Regions from separate parts of the Photobacterium kasasachensis genome, predicted to be linked through region 3. Evidence: riboswitches for the same ligand, from Rfam matches in the RefSeq annotation. Region 3 holds a riboswitch; each other region holds the start of a gene.

The links. A riboswitch is a leader RNA that binds a small molecule or an ion and turns the genes downstream of it on or off. The one in region 3 is predicted to bind thiamine pyrophosphate.
Region 1: it holds a riboswitch for thiamine pyrophosphate, as region 3 does, so the genes downstream of both, thiB (thiamine ABC transporter substrate binding subunit) here and thiM (hydroxyethylthiazole kinase) in region 3, are expected to answer to the same signal.
Region 2: it holds a riboswitch for thiamine pyrophosphate, as region 3 does, so the genes downstream of both, thiD (bifunctional hydroxymethylpyrimidine kinase/phosphomethylpyrimidine kinase) here and thiM (hydroxyethylthiazole kinase) in region 3, are expected to answer to the same signal.

What each region holds. Positions count from the first base shown of each region.
Region 1 is NZ_JAKJSH010000015.1:46,404-50,852, reverse strand. Features, by position in the region: gene leuC (3-isopropylmalate dehydratase large subunit) at 1-641, shown strand, start outside; gene leuD (3-isopropylmalate dehydratase small subunit) at 657-1,259, shown strand; gene L4D19_RS20265 (DUF547 domain-containing protein) at 1,411-2,193, shown strand; TPP riboswitch at 2,286-2,389, shown strand; gene thiB (thiamine ABC transporter substrate binding subunit) at 2,530-3,492, shown strand; gene thiP (thiamine/thiamine pyrophosphate ABC transporter permease ThiP) at 3,539-4,449, shown strand, end outside.
Region 2 is NZ_JAKJSH010000005.1:509,917-514,365, forward strand. Features, by position in the region: gene L4D19_RS06630 (ABC transporter substrate-binding protein) at 1-40, opposite strand, end outside; partial or broken gene L4D19_RS06635 (ABC transporter permease) at 108-836, opposite strand; gene L4D19_RS06640 (ABC transporter ATP-binding protein) at 916-1,689, opposite strand; gene thiD (bifunctional hydroxymethylpyrimidine kinase/phosphomethylpyrimidine kinase) at 1,701-2,528, opposite strand; TPP riboswitch at 2,597-2,694, opposite strand; gene L4D19_RS06650 (VOC family protein) at 2,909-3,277, shown strand; gene L4D19_RS06655 (PhnA domain-containing protein) at 3,366-3,938, opposite strand; gene L4D19_RS06660 (hypothetical protein) at 4,239-4,449, shown strand, end outside.
Region 3 is NZ_JAKJSH010000013.1:122,189-126,637, reverse strand. Features, by position in the region: gene L4D19_RS18630 (MFS transporter) at 1-727, opposite strand, end outside; gene L4D19_RS18625 (hypothetical protein) at 931-1,278, shown strand; gene L4D19_RS18620 (Mut7-C RNAse domain-containing protein) at 1,343-2,143, shown strand; TPP riboswitch at 2,164-2,263, shown strand; gene thiM (hydroxyethylthiazole kinase) at 2,337-3,155, shown strand; gene hxpB (hexitol phosphatase HxpB) at 3,168-3,827, shown strand; gene L4D19_RS18605 (NupC/NupG family nucleoside CNT transporter) at 3,954-4,449, opposite strand, start outside.

The sequences.
Region 1 (4,449 bases), on a different contig from region 3:
AGTACTGGAAGACACTGAAAAGCGACGACGACGCCGTCTTTGATGCTGTTGTTACCTTAGATGCCAAAGACATCAGGCCACAGGTCACCTGGGGCACCAACCCGGGCCAGGTGATTGCCGTTGACGAACCAATCCCTTCACCGGATGATTTCAGCGATCCGGTCGAGAAAGCCTCGGCAGAGAAAGCCTTGGCCTATATGGGACTGGAAGCGGGCAAAACACTGGCCGATTTCAGTATCGACAAAGTCTTCATCGGATCGTGCACCAACTCTCGTATTGAAGATATGCGCGCCGCAGCGGCCATAGCCAAGGGACGCCAGGTAGCCCCGAATATCCAGGCACTGGTTGTTCCGGGCTCAGAGCAGGTCAAGGCACAAGCCGAACTCGAAGGACTGGACAAGATCTTCATTGAAGCCGGCTTTGAATGGCGCCTGCCGGGCTGCTCAATGTGCCTGGCGATGAACAACGACCGCCTGGGTCCGAAAGAGCGCTGTGCATCAACCAGTAACCGTAACTTCGAGGGCCGCCAGGGACGCGATGGTCGTACCCATCTGGTTAGCCCGGCGATGGCTGCAGCCGCCGCCTGTGCCGGCCACTTCGTTGATATCCGTGAACTGGACTCAGAAACCGCAACCGCTTAACAGAAGGAACAAAAAATGGCAGGTTTTAAACAACATACAGGTTTGGTGGTTCCTTTGGATGCGGCGAACGTCGACACTGACGCGATCATTCCCAAGCAGTTTCTCCAGAAAGTAACCCGGACAGGCTTTGGCAAGCATCTGTTTCACGACTGGCGTTTTCTCGACGATGCCGGCGAGAAGCCAAACCCGGATTTCGTGATGAACGCACCTTGCTATCAGGGTGCCAGCATCCTGCTGGCCCGCGAAAACTTCGGCTGCGGCTCTTCGCGCGAGCACGCACCGTGGGCACTGGCCGACTACGGCATCAGGGTGATGATCGCCCCGAGCTTTGCCGATATCTTCTATGGCAACTCCATCAATAACCAGATGGTGCCTGTGCGCCTGAGCGAGCAGCAAGTCGACGAGCTGTTCCAGTTTGTCGAGAATACCGAAGGGGCACAAATCACGGTCGATCTGGAAACGATGCAAGTCACCGCCAACGGCAAACAATACAGCTTTGAAATCGATGAATTTCGTCGCCACTGCCTGTTGAACGGCCTGGACAACATCGGCCTGACCCTCCAGCATGAGGACAAGATCGCCGAGTATGAAAGCAAGATCCCGGCTTTTCTGGCTTAACTAGCATAGCGTCTCACTGATGCCCCGGCCCTCAGCTGCCGGGGCATTTTTATTCCTGCTAAATGAATTGCGGATAATTGCTGCAAGAAAACAGGACGATACAGGTCATATCATCTAGTGACTTCCAACTCAGTGATCGCAAGGACTTAGCATGCGTACTATATTCACCCTTTTCTTGTTGTTGGTTTCCGCAACCGGCTGTGCCGCCCCCAGAGCCGATCTCTGGCCTTACTGGCAACAAAGCAATGAAACCAATACCGCGACGATCGACCACTCCCTCTGGCAACAAACACTGGATAGTTATCTGGTCGCGGAGCCCAAACAGACGCTGTTCCGCTACCGCGCCGTGTCCAGCAACGACAAGTATGATTTGGATCGCTATATCCGCAAGCTAACCGCGACCGATCCGCGCCGCTATAGCAAAGACGAACAGTTCGCCTACTGGGTAAACCTCTACAATGCTCTGACCGTTCAGTTGATCCTCGACAACTACCCACTGAAATCCATAACCAAGCTAGGCGGCCTGTTCAGCTTCGGACCCTGGGATGAAAAGCTCGTCACCATTAATGGCAATAACCTATCGCTCAATGATATCGAACACCGGATCCTGCGCCCGATTTGGAATGATCCCCGCATTCACTATGTCGTCAACTGTGCCAGCCTGGGTTGCCCCGATCTCCAGCCGACGGCCTTTACCGCCAGCAACAGCGAAAAGCTGCTTGAGCAGAGTGCCAGTCGCTTTATCAACAGTGCCAAAGGGGTTCGGGTAAGCGGCGACAACGTCCGTTTGTCCTCAATTTATGACTGGTATAGCGTGGATTTTGGCAGCACGAGCAGCCTGCAGAAACACCTTAACCGCTACCGCCAGGGTCAACCGGTCCAGCTCAACAAAGTCAGCTATGACTACGACTGGGCACTCAACGAAGCTCGCTAACTCAACAAAGCCCGCTCACTCAAAATACAGGGCCAAACGACACAACGGAGTATTGCGCTGGCAACGGACTGCAGAGCGCATTACAATAGCTATCGTTCTCATTGGGGAGTCTGATACCAGACTGAGATTGCTTTTTGCGGGACCCACTGAACCTGAACCAGGTCATGCTGGCGTAGGAATTGAGATAATCTGACCACCATTACTGTCAACGTTGCAGCACGACGCTGCATGCCTTTCTCAACCCTGTGCCGCTCATTCGATTTATTTCCCTCTTGCAGGATGCAAGGGCATCAGGAGCGCATAGTGAAAAAACTACTTCCAATTCTAACTCTGTCGATGGCAGCAGGCTCAGCATGGGCCGCTACAGAAGCCAAAGACACCCTAACCGTCTATACTTACAGCTCTTTTGCTTCTGACTGGGGACCGGGCCCGGCGATTGAAAAAGCCTTCGAGGCCGAGTGCAACTGTAATCTTGAGTTTGTGGCGCTGGACGACGGCGTTTCTATCCTCAACCGCCTGCGCCTTGAAGGCAGCAACGCCAAGGCAGACATCCTGCTGGGCCTGGACAATAACCTGATCAGCGAGGCCAAGAAAACCGGCCTGCTGGCAACGCACAGCGTCGATACCCGCAATGTCACCCTGCCTAACGGCTGGGACGACGATACATTCGTGCCGTATGACTACGGCTACTTTGCTTTTGTTTACGATTCCGAAAAGCTGGCAACGCCGCCGAAAAGCCTGAAAGAGCTCATAGAACGCGACGATCTGAGTGTGATCTACCAAGACCCGCGCACGTCGACACCAGGCCAGGGCCTGATGCTCTGGATGAAGTCTGTCTACGGTGACAAAGCAACTGAGGCATGGCAGCAACTGGCGAAGAAAACTGTCACTGTTACCAAAGGCTGGTCGGAAGCCTATAACATGTTCCTCAAAGGTGAGTCCGATCTCGTCTTGTCCTATACGACCTCACCGGCCTACCACATCATTGCCGAAAGCAAGAACCAGTACAAAGCCGCTGACTTCAGCGAAGGCCACTACATGCAGGTTGAAGTCGCCGCCAAGCTGAAAAACAGCCCAAACCAGAAGCTGGCCGATCAATTTATGGCCTTTATCCTGACACCAGAGTTCCAGTCAGTGATCCCGACAGGCAACTGGATGTATCCGGTCACCAAGCAGACGCTACCTGAAGGATTTGAACAGCTGACTCTACCTACCAAGTCACTGGAATTCGGTGCCGAGGAAGTGGCTGCCGAGCGTCGCGGATGGATCCGAGAATGGCAACACGCCCTGACCCAATAATGGCCGCTCTCCTTTGAATACACGCGTTACCCAAACTTTGCCCGGCATGATCTCTGCCGGGCTTATTGCCGCGCTGGTGATGAGCGCCATTCTGGCCCTGATCGGCCAGGCCAATGAGCTGAATCCACTGCAGATCTGGCGGGACCCTTACCTGCGCCATGTCTCCGCCTTCAGCTTCTATCAGGCTCTGCTATCGACGCTACTGAGCATCATACCGGCCATTCCGACCGCCTACGCCCTGTCACGGCGCCAGTTTCCCGGCCGGGGACTGTTACTGCGCCTGTTTGCTATGACGCTGGTATTGCCGGTACTGGTGGCAGTTTTCGGCCTGCTGACCATTTATGGTAAAAGCGGCCTGCTGGCCGGGTGGCTCAGTGCCTACGGGCATTCACTGCCCTTTTCAATCTACGGCCTGAACGGCATCTTGCTGGCCCATGTTTTTCTCAACTACCCGCTTGCGACCCGCCTGATCCTGCAAAGCCTGGAGGGGATCCCATTCGAGCAGCACCAGCTAGCAACGCATCTGGGAATAAAAGGCTGGAGCAAGTTCCGCTTTATCGCCTGGCCGCGGATCCGTCAGCAACTGCCTCATGTCATCGGCCTGATTTTTATGCTGTGCTTTACCAGTTTCGCGGTGATCATGTCGCTGGGCGGCGGCCCGAAAGCGACGACTATCGAGCTGGCTATCTATCAGGCGCTTCGCTATGACTTTGACTTGGCCGGCGGCGCTATTCTGGCCCTGTGGCAAATGTTGATCTGCAGCAGCCTGGTGCTGTTTACCCAGCGCTTTGCCAAGCCTCTGCCTACCCTTAGCGGCTCGACGACCCAACGTCCTCTTAACCAGTTTGACAACTGGAAGTCGAAAACCTGGGACGGAGTATGGATCGGTTTGGCATTATTGCTGGTACTCCCGCCGCTGATGGCGGTGATCGGAGCCGGGCTTAATCGCCAGCTCCC
Region 2 (4,449 bases), on a different contig from region 3:
GAGAAAGTGCAGCAAATCCATGGATTAAATGCTTTTTCATTGATTGTTCCTGTCCTTAAGTTGTTATCTTTATAGTTTATTCGCCTGATAGTCAGACTTTGTTGGTGTTATTTGCTTTGCCACGGAATTGCTTTTTTCAGCAATACATCGGCGGTGAAATAGAGGCTGACTGAAAAGAAAGCCAGGATAAAAAGGGCGGCAAACATTTCGTCGACAAACATTCGGGCGTTTGCCTGAAGCATTAAATAGCCAAGACCCTCGCTAGAGCCTACCCATTCACCAATTACAGCGCCGATTGGAGCGACGACAACTGCGACTCGAATGCCTGAGGCCAAAGCTGGCAGAGCCGCCGGTAACCGAATTTTCCATAGGAGCTGCCAGCGCGTTGCGCCCATGGTTTTGGCCAGATCCAGATATCCTGAAGGTGTATGGCGAAGGCCGTCATAACAGCAGGTTGTTACCGGGAAAAAGATAATCAGGGCGGCCATGACAACTTTCGAGGCAATACCATATCCCAGCCATAGCATCAGAATCGGAGCGATCGCAAAGACGGGAATAGCCTGACTGGTGATAAGAATTGGCAGTAGCCAGCGGCGTAAAGGGGCAAAAAGCAACATTTGCAATGCAAAAAACAGCCCCATAAACAAACCAAGCAACAGTCCGAATATAACTTCGGTACTGGTGACTATTGTGTGGTGCCATAACACATCAGAGCGTTCGATTAACTTGCTTAAGACTGCTGCCGGACCAGGCAAAATGAAGGCCGGCATGTCGAATGCTACGACTGAGGCCTGCCATAAACCCATAATCACAGCAAAGCTGATCAGAATGCGCATCAGGTTTTGCGATAGCCCGCGGTGCTGTTTCGGAATTAAATGCCGGATTTGGACTGACTCGGTCATGGTATTGGGTTGATCAGCCATAATCTTGCTCCAGTTGATCAATAATGGTCTGCTGGTGGTTTGCCATTTGGGCATTGAATTGCCTTGGTGGCGGTGATGTTGGCGCATCTAGTTCAATGAGTTTGGCAGGCTTGCCAGTCATGATGTAGATATTGTGCCCGAGGCGCAGTGCTTCTTGAGGATCATGAGTGATCAGCAACACAGTACGGTCTTTGAGAAGCTCGGCTGACAGAGTCTGCAATTTATGACGTGTCACGGCATCGAGTGCCGAGAATGGCTCATCCATAAGCACTAGCGGTTTGTCCTGCATTAGCGTTCTGGCCAGTGCTACCCGCTGGCGCATTCCTCCCGAAAGTTGATCTGGCATTGCTGTAGCATAGGTTTCCAACCCTACTGCCTGAAGCAGCCTGATGGCTTTATCCTGATCCCGAGGGGAGGGAGATGAACCGAAACGATGACTTAGGCAGATGTTATCCATTACCGACAGCCATGGTAGTAACAGGTCTTGCTGGGCCATATAGGCAATGCGTTCGGCCAGAGGCTTATTATCGGATGTGGCAAGGCTGCCATGCCAATTGACTCGATCTTCGTTCAATCCTGCAAGTTGCCTTAGCAGTGTTGTTTTACCACAGCCACTTTTACCCAGCAGGCATGTCCACTCACCGGCAGGCAGGGTTAGATTCAGATCCGCGAACAGAGCATCGTTAGCATCTTTGTATGTCAGCGAGACATGCTGCATACGTACTTCGACAGCACGAGAGTGCTGGATTGTTGTGGATACGCACATAGCCAATACTCTTATTCAGGTTGGTAGTGACCTGCAAAGAAGTGGTGCACCGGCCCGTGTCCCGAGCCAACTTCAAGTTCATCAGCGTGGCTGATAGCCTTTGTGATATAGGATTTTGCGCATTGGACGGCAGTTGTTAGCTCAATGCCCTGGGCAAGAAACGATGCGGTTGCCGAAGACAGTGTGCAGCCGGTTCCGTGGGTATTGCTAGTCGGAATTCGAGGTGTGCTCATGCGGATCACATCATTAGCCAGAATAAGCAGGTCGGTACTGTTGGTGTCCTGTTCCAGGTGACCGCCTTTGAGAAGAACGGATTTAGCGCCGATTTCACGTAATCCGTCTATCATATTCGTCATTTCCTGCTCGCTGTGAGGGATAGCGACACCCAGTAGGGCTGCTGCTTCAGGTAGATTAGGGGTAATAACATCAGCTAGCGGCAACAGTTCTGATTTCAGGCTTGAAATAGCATCTTGTTGCAGTAGGAGGTCACCGCTGGTCGCGACCATGACAGGATCGACAACGAGATATTTAGGCTGGTATTGACGGAGCTTGGCGGCAACTACACGGATAATATTGGTGTCACTTAGCATGCCAACTTTTACAGCTTTGACATCAAGATCAGTAAAGACACTGTCTAGTTGTTGTTCGACAAACTCTGGCTCGACGGCAAGGATACCAGACACACCTTGAGTGTTCTGTGCCGTCAATGCGGTGATGACGGAACAGGCGTAACTTCCTGTCGCCGAAATAGCCTTGATGTCGGCTTGGATGCCTGCACCGCCGCCACTATCAGAGCCGGCAATCGTTAGTGTGATTGGTGTTTTTGATGGAATCGCCATAACTACCCCTAAAGTTGAGCGCAGGGTAGCAGGTGTCAAAGAAAGGCCACATGAGAGAAGGGCGCAGAGAGACACGGTTGCTAGTTCCCTACGCCATTATTAAATGGATCAGGTTCAACGGGTCCCATCGAAATGGTCTCAGCCAAAGGCTCCCCGACTAACGTACTAAAATTCGTTTAATATGTTTGACTAAACAGCAAATGATGCTGTTATTAATTTTCCCGCTATTCTAACCATGTTTTTTATCAGAGAGCAAACATGATTGTGAAAATTTCTGGGTCAGGACTGTTTTCACTTGACCTGCCCCTGAGATTAAAATCACCAACCTGTGTAAGCTTTAGACAAATAAAGGTGGGGTAATCAATCTCAAGAGGTGAAATATGGATAATTCCCAAAAAGAATCGCATGAAAAAATCAATTATGTTGAATTCCCTGCAGTGGATCTTTCTGCGACAAAGGCTTTTTTTACTCAGGCATTTGGTTGGGAGTTTGTTGATTATGGTGAAGACTATTCCGCATTTTCCAATCAAGGGTTAGATGGCGGTTTTTTTCAGTCGACATTGTGTTCGACCACAGCCAGTGGCGGTGCTTTGGTTGTACTTTACAGTCAGGATCTTGAGACTTCGCTGCAAAGTGTCGAAAAGGCGGGCGGGGTTATTGTTAGGCCTATCTTTTCATTTCCGGGTGGGCGTCGTTTTCATTTTACCGAGCCAAGTGGCAACGAGCTTGCGATATGGTCCGATAAATAATATGGCCAATCTATGATTTAGGTAGCCTCATAAACACCAAAGGCGCTATCTAGCGCCTTTGGTGATTCATCGTTACTGCGAACGTAAATTACATTTTTTTACAGTACGCGGCGATGATTACCATGTTGGTACCGGCTGCTTTGCCTGTGATGTGCAGAGGGTTGTCTGTTAGGCGAATGCCACGAACAGCGGTGCCTTGCTTAACAACCAGGCTAGACCCTTTGACAGGCAGGTCTTTGATGATAGTGACGTTGTCACCAGCCTGAAGCGGAGTGCCATTAACATCCAGAGTTTGAATAGAGTCTAGTGCTTCTAGCGCGATCCCTTTTTCAGCCCACTCAATTGTGTCTTCTTCTAGGTAAAGCATATCAAGAAGATCTTGTGCCCACGTTTCAGCCGAAAGACGTTTCAGCATACGGTAAGCCATAACCTGAACGGCAGGTACCTGGCTCCACATGCTATCGTTCAGGCAGCGCCAGTGATTCTGATCCATTGTATCAGCATCTTCAATTTGACCTCGGCAAGTACCACAGACCATTACACAGCTACCAGCAGTTGTGTCCGGAGAAGCAGGTACTTCATACACGCTCAAGTTATCTTCAGATGAACAAAGTTCACATTTTGCGTCAGCACGCTGCTTAACGATGTTTTCAATAGTCATAGGGATTTGTCCGTAGATTTGTTGTGGCATTATTATGCCAGCATTTTTCGATAAGGAAAGAAATCCTGCTTTAGGTCACACAAATAAGCCTAAGCTGATAGTGAATTGTATGGTAAGTGAACATCTTTATTGGCGCTGGTCGTTTTTTGTCCGTTATCGAGCAGCCTGTTTGAAGAGAAATAACCGCCTTAAGCTATCATTTATTTGCTCATTGTTGTTGAAAGGCTGTAATAATGTAGAGATAAGGATAAAATCATTATTGCCTTAAATTAATATTATAAGACGATGTAGGGACGAGTGATGAAGAAGGCTGTTTTTTTACTATCTATACTTGCTTTGGCAGGCTGTGATGAAGATGATGTCAAAGATTTAGCGCAAGGGAATACTAAAGTGTTTACGGTTACGGGCGCGCAGGTAGCCAGTAAGCTAGGAACATTGGATCCTGGTTACTACGACATTGCTGTAATTACAAGCGCAAGCCAGGGGAATACGTCGCCAGACGGTCTGCCAG
Region 3 (4,449 bases):
CCATAGCCATAGAGTATTGCCCGGTTGAGAAACCCATGATGTCCATCATCAGCATAGGCGAGGTATTCACATATGTCAGGATGGCCGACACGCTCAAGCTCAGGATAAACAGTCGGCTCAGGAAAAAGCGAGACCGGAACTTTTGCCATGGTACAGAATCTGATTCATGGTGGCTGACCGAGCGGGTTTCTGTAAGGGCGAAGCAGCATGCCAGGCCAATAAGGACAGCAGTAATCATCATCACCATAAACAAAATCGGCCAGGGGGAAACAAGCAGAATAAGGTGGCCGATAACTGGCGCAAGCACCGGGATAATGCAAGTAATGCCATTTATCATAGACAGCACTTTAGCGCGTTTGTCATCATCCAGAACATCACGAAGAATGGCAAAGGCAACCACGTAGGCAAACCCCGAGCCTATTCCCTGACCAAAACGTCCGATGAAGAACTGAAGTGGGTTTGTTGCCTGCATTGTCCACCAGGAGGCTAAGGTAAAAATGATAGCGCTCAAGATAGCGACTGGTTTTCGGCCACATTTGTCCGCAAGCAGTCCGCCAAAGATCATGGTCGATGCCATTCCAATAAGGTAGATGGAGAAGGCGGCATGAAGATCTGCTTCAGTAGCTTGTAAGCTGGTCGCAATTTGCGGCAGACCGACTAAATAAAGATCAATCCCTAATGGATACATCAGCACCAGAGAGAAGCAACAAAACAAAATTTTTTTCATGGGTTTTTTCTACCGCGTTATCAAGGTATCGATATCCTAGTGTGGCGAGTGCCGAATAGCGATTTGCCTGTGGGACAACTGTATTTTCCTGAATGGAAAACTAGTCCACTTTTATGAGGAAGATAAAGATTTTGGATATGATTGATTCACGTAAGTTATGGGTGTTATAAGGGTTCTATAAAATTCAATGGAGTTGAATGCCAATGCTAAGGCTGATTAGGTTTGTGGTGGTTGCTAATATTATGGCGACATTGAGTGTTTGGTTATTAAGTCAATCTATCGCTCAGTTTTCTATAAATCATCCGACGGATTACTTGTTTTATATCTGCATAGTGTTGTGGGGAGTGGCTGGCTTAGCGTGGGATGGTGGCAAGGCAAGCAAAAATTATGATCTCGATAGGGCTGAAAATAAAACTCAGTCTATGGTGTCTGGTTATGATGCTAAAGCAGACAAGCATAAGCAGTACAGGGAAAACTATCATTTTGGTTTGAAGATGTTTATATCAGGGTTGCCGTCTCTTGCAGGCTGTCTTGTCGTCTATTTGTTTTAGTTTTTTCCGCCATCGAAGCTTTCTTGCCCAACGTCTTAGGCTAGCCTACGATTGAATAGTCTGAATGACTGCAATTGTGTTCTATTCTATGGATGACCAGCACGCACCAATATCTCGAACGTCTTACTTTCGTTTCTACGAAGAGCTCAATGACTTCTTGCCAAAACAGCGACACAAGGTATTGTTTTCACATACTTATACGGGTAAGCCATCGGTTAAAGATGCCATAGAGGCGATAGGGGTACCGCATACGGAAATTGACTTGATATTGGTCGATGGTGTTTCAGTTTCCTTTGACTACAAGTTAACAGGTGGTGAGAGAATATCTGTCTATCCGGTGTTTGAATTGTTAGATATTCAGCCTTTAACCCACCTTCGTCCTAAACCGCTGCGGGATACTAAGTTTATTGTTGACGTTAATTTGGGAAAACTGGCACTCAAATTACGGCTGCTGGGCTTTGATACTTTATATAACAATAAATTTGAAGATAGTGAGATCGTTGATATTTCTCTTCATGAAAAACGCATTATTCTTACTCGAGATAAAGGCATATTCAAATATAGTGCTGTTACTCATGGTTATTGGGTGAGAAGTGATAATGCTGATAGGCAAGTAAGAGAAGTGCTCCAACGTCTTCAACTGGAAAATAGTTTGAAGCCGTTTACCCGCTGTTCTTATTGCAATGGTGAGTTTGAATGCATTGACAAGATCCAACTAAATGGACGTGTTCCAGAAAATGCATTGGAGCTATTTGCGGAATTCTTTGAATGCCAGGGATGCAAGAAAATATATTGGAAGGGAACTCACTATAAACGAATAGTCAGTTGGCTCAATGAACTCACTGTGAATAACTCTATCAATTGAAGCTTTTTGTGTTATTATCCGGCACATAGTCGGGGGGCCGGAAGGCTGAGATCGCATCACGCGAGACCCGTTGAACCTGATTCAGTTAACACTGGCGTAGGGAACTATATGTCTTGTCATGAGAGGTGTGATCTTCACTCGTCTTAGATTTTTGGCTAGATCAAGTTCCTGTGCACCGGTTTTAGGAGCTTGAATGCCAAATCCTACCGCAATTGAAAATACAGAAACCCGTATCCAACCTATTGTTACTGCCTTGGATGCAGTTAGGCAGAAAAAGCCATTAGTGGTGAATATCACAAACTATGTCGTGATGAATAATAGTGCCAATGCCTTGCTTGCTATTGGCGCGTCTCCAATCATGGCACACTCACGTGAAGAAATGTCAGAAATGATGTCTTTTTCAGGTGCTTTGGTGATTAACATTGGCACCTTAGATAGCCAGTGGAAACCTCGCATGCTGTTTGCTGTAGAACAGGCAAATATCAGTGGTAAATGTGTCGTACTTGATCCGGTAGGGTGTGGCGCGAGTAAGTTGCGAACAGAAGCTTCACGTCAAATTGCGCAACTAGCCAATAAGTTGATTATTCGTGGTAATGCCTCTGAAATTATTGCTTTAGCTGGAGAAAGAGGCCAAAGCAAAGGTGTTGATGCGCTTGATGAGAGCGAGGCTGCTGTTGGCGCCGCTCAACACTTAGTGGAAGCTTATCAGTGTAGTGTTGTCATATCGGGTTCTACAGATTTTGTTGTGACCTCAAAAGGGCAAACCCAGTTGCGCAATGGACACGCAATGATGCCCTATGTAACGGGAATGGGGTGTACTTTGTCAGCCATCGTAGGGGCTTTTGCCGCTGTTGGTGAAGATACTGGGTTGGCGGCTACGGCGATTTTAGGTGTAGCCGGTGAAATTGCCGCAGAACAGTCGAAAGGGCCCGGAAGCTTACAGCTAAACCTGTTGGATGCCTTGTATCAGTTGGATGAAGAAACGCTTATTCAACGCCTGAAACTATCGTAAAGAGAGCAAATCATGACATATGCAGTTATCTTCGATATGGATGGGTTGCTGATCGAGTCAGAACCTTTGTGGAAGGAAGCTGAGAGGCAGGTTTTTTCATCCGTCGGGGTGCAAGTCACAGACAATTTGGCTGAGCAGACAGCGACAATGACAACTCGCGCAGTGACTGAGTTCTGGTTTTCGCGAAACCCATGGGAAGGGAAGAGTCTGGAAGAGGTTGAAGCAGCTGTCGTTGACAGAGTTGAAGTACTCGTGCGCGAACAAGGTGATGAATTAGATGGGGTTACAAGCCTTCTTGAGTTTTTAAAAGAAAAAGGCTTTAAGATTGGGTTATCAACGAATTCACCATATCAGCTGATCCCTGTCATCCTAAATAAGTTAGGTATTGCCCATTACTTTGATGCGATTTCCTCTGCTGATGATGTAGAGCAAGGTAAGCCAGCCCCTGATGTATACCTTTCCACCCTTAAAAAATTGGCAGTAGAGGCAAGGCGTTGTGTCGCTTTTGAAGACTCCCATTCAGGTATCGTTGCGGCCAAGCGTGCCAATATTAAAGCTGTCGCTGTGCCTCATCCTGATGAGTTTCATCATGATAAATTTACTGTTGCTGACTTGAAGCTTAGAAGCCTTAGTGATTTTAACGATGAGCATCTAATACAACTATTGAGATGATTTCTGATTATTAGATAGCCATTTTGCCTTGTTTTGATATTCATGGAGCATCTTTGTAAACGTAAGACTCAGAATTTATCAGCATTCTGAGTCTTACTTCTGTTTTACTTTGATGGCTCGGAAGAGTTAGAACAGCAAAAAGAATCCAGCAATCGTTGCACTCATCATATTTGATAGTGTTCCCGCCAGAATGGCATACAGGCAAAGTTGCGAAATCTCTGAGCGACGTTCTTTGGCCATCGCACCTAAACCGCCAAGCAGCATGGCTGCGGCAGAGAAGTTGGCAAACCCGCATAATGCAAACGTAATAATGGCTGTTGATCTATCTGACAGCGTATTGCCTGCTAAGAAGTCGGTAAAGTTAACGTAAGCTACGAATTCATTTAGGACGAGTTTTTGACCTATAAAGGTGGCCGCTGTCATGGCTTCATCGAAAGGAATACCGATGATCATGGCCAACGGAGAAAAGAGGTATCCTAAGATCATCTCTAAAGACAATGAAGGCAAGCCAACCATTCCTCCAAACAGGCCAAGAATCCCGTTTAGCAGGGCAATTAATGCGATAAAAGCCAGTAGCATGCCGCCAACATTGATTGCGAGGGCGACCCCGTTAGATGCGCCT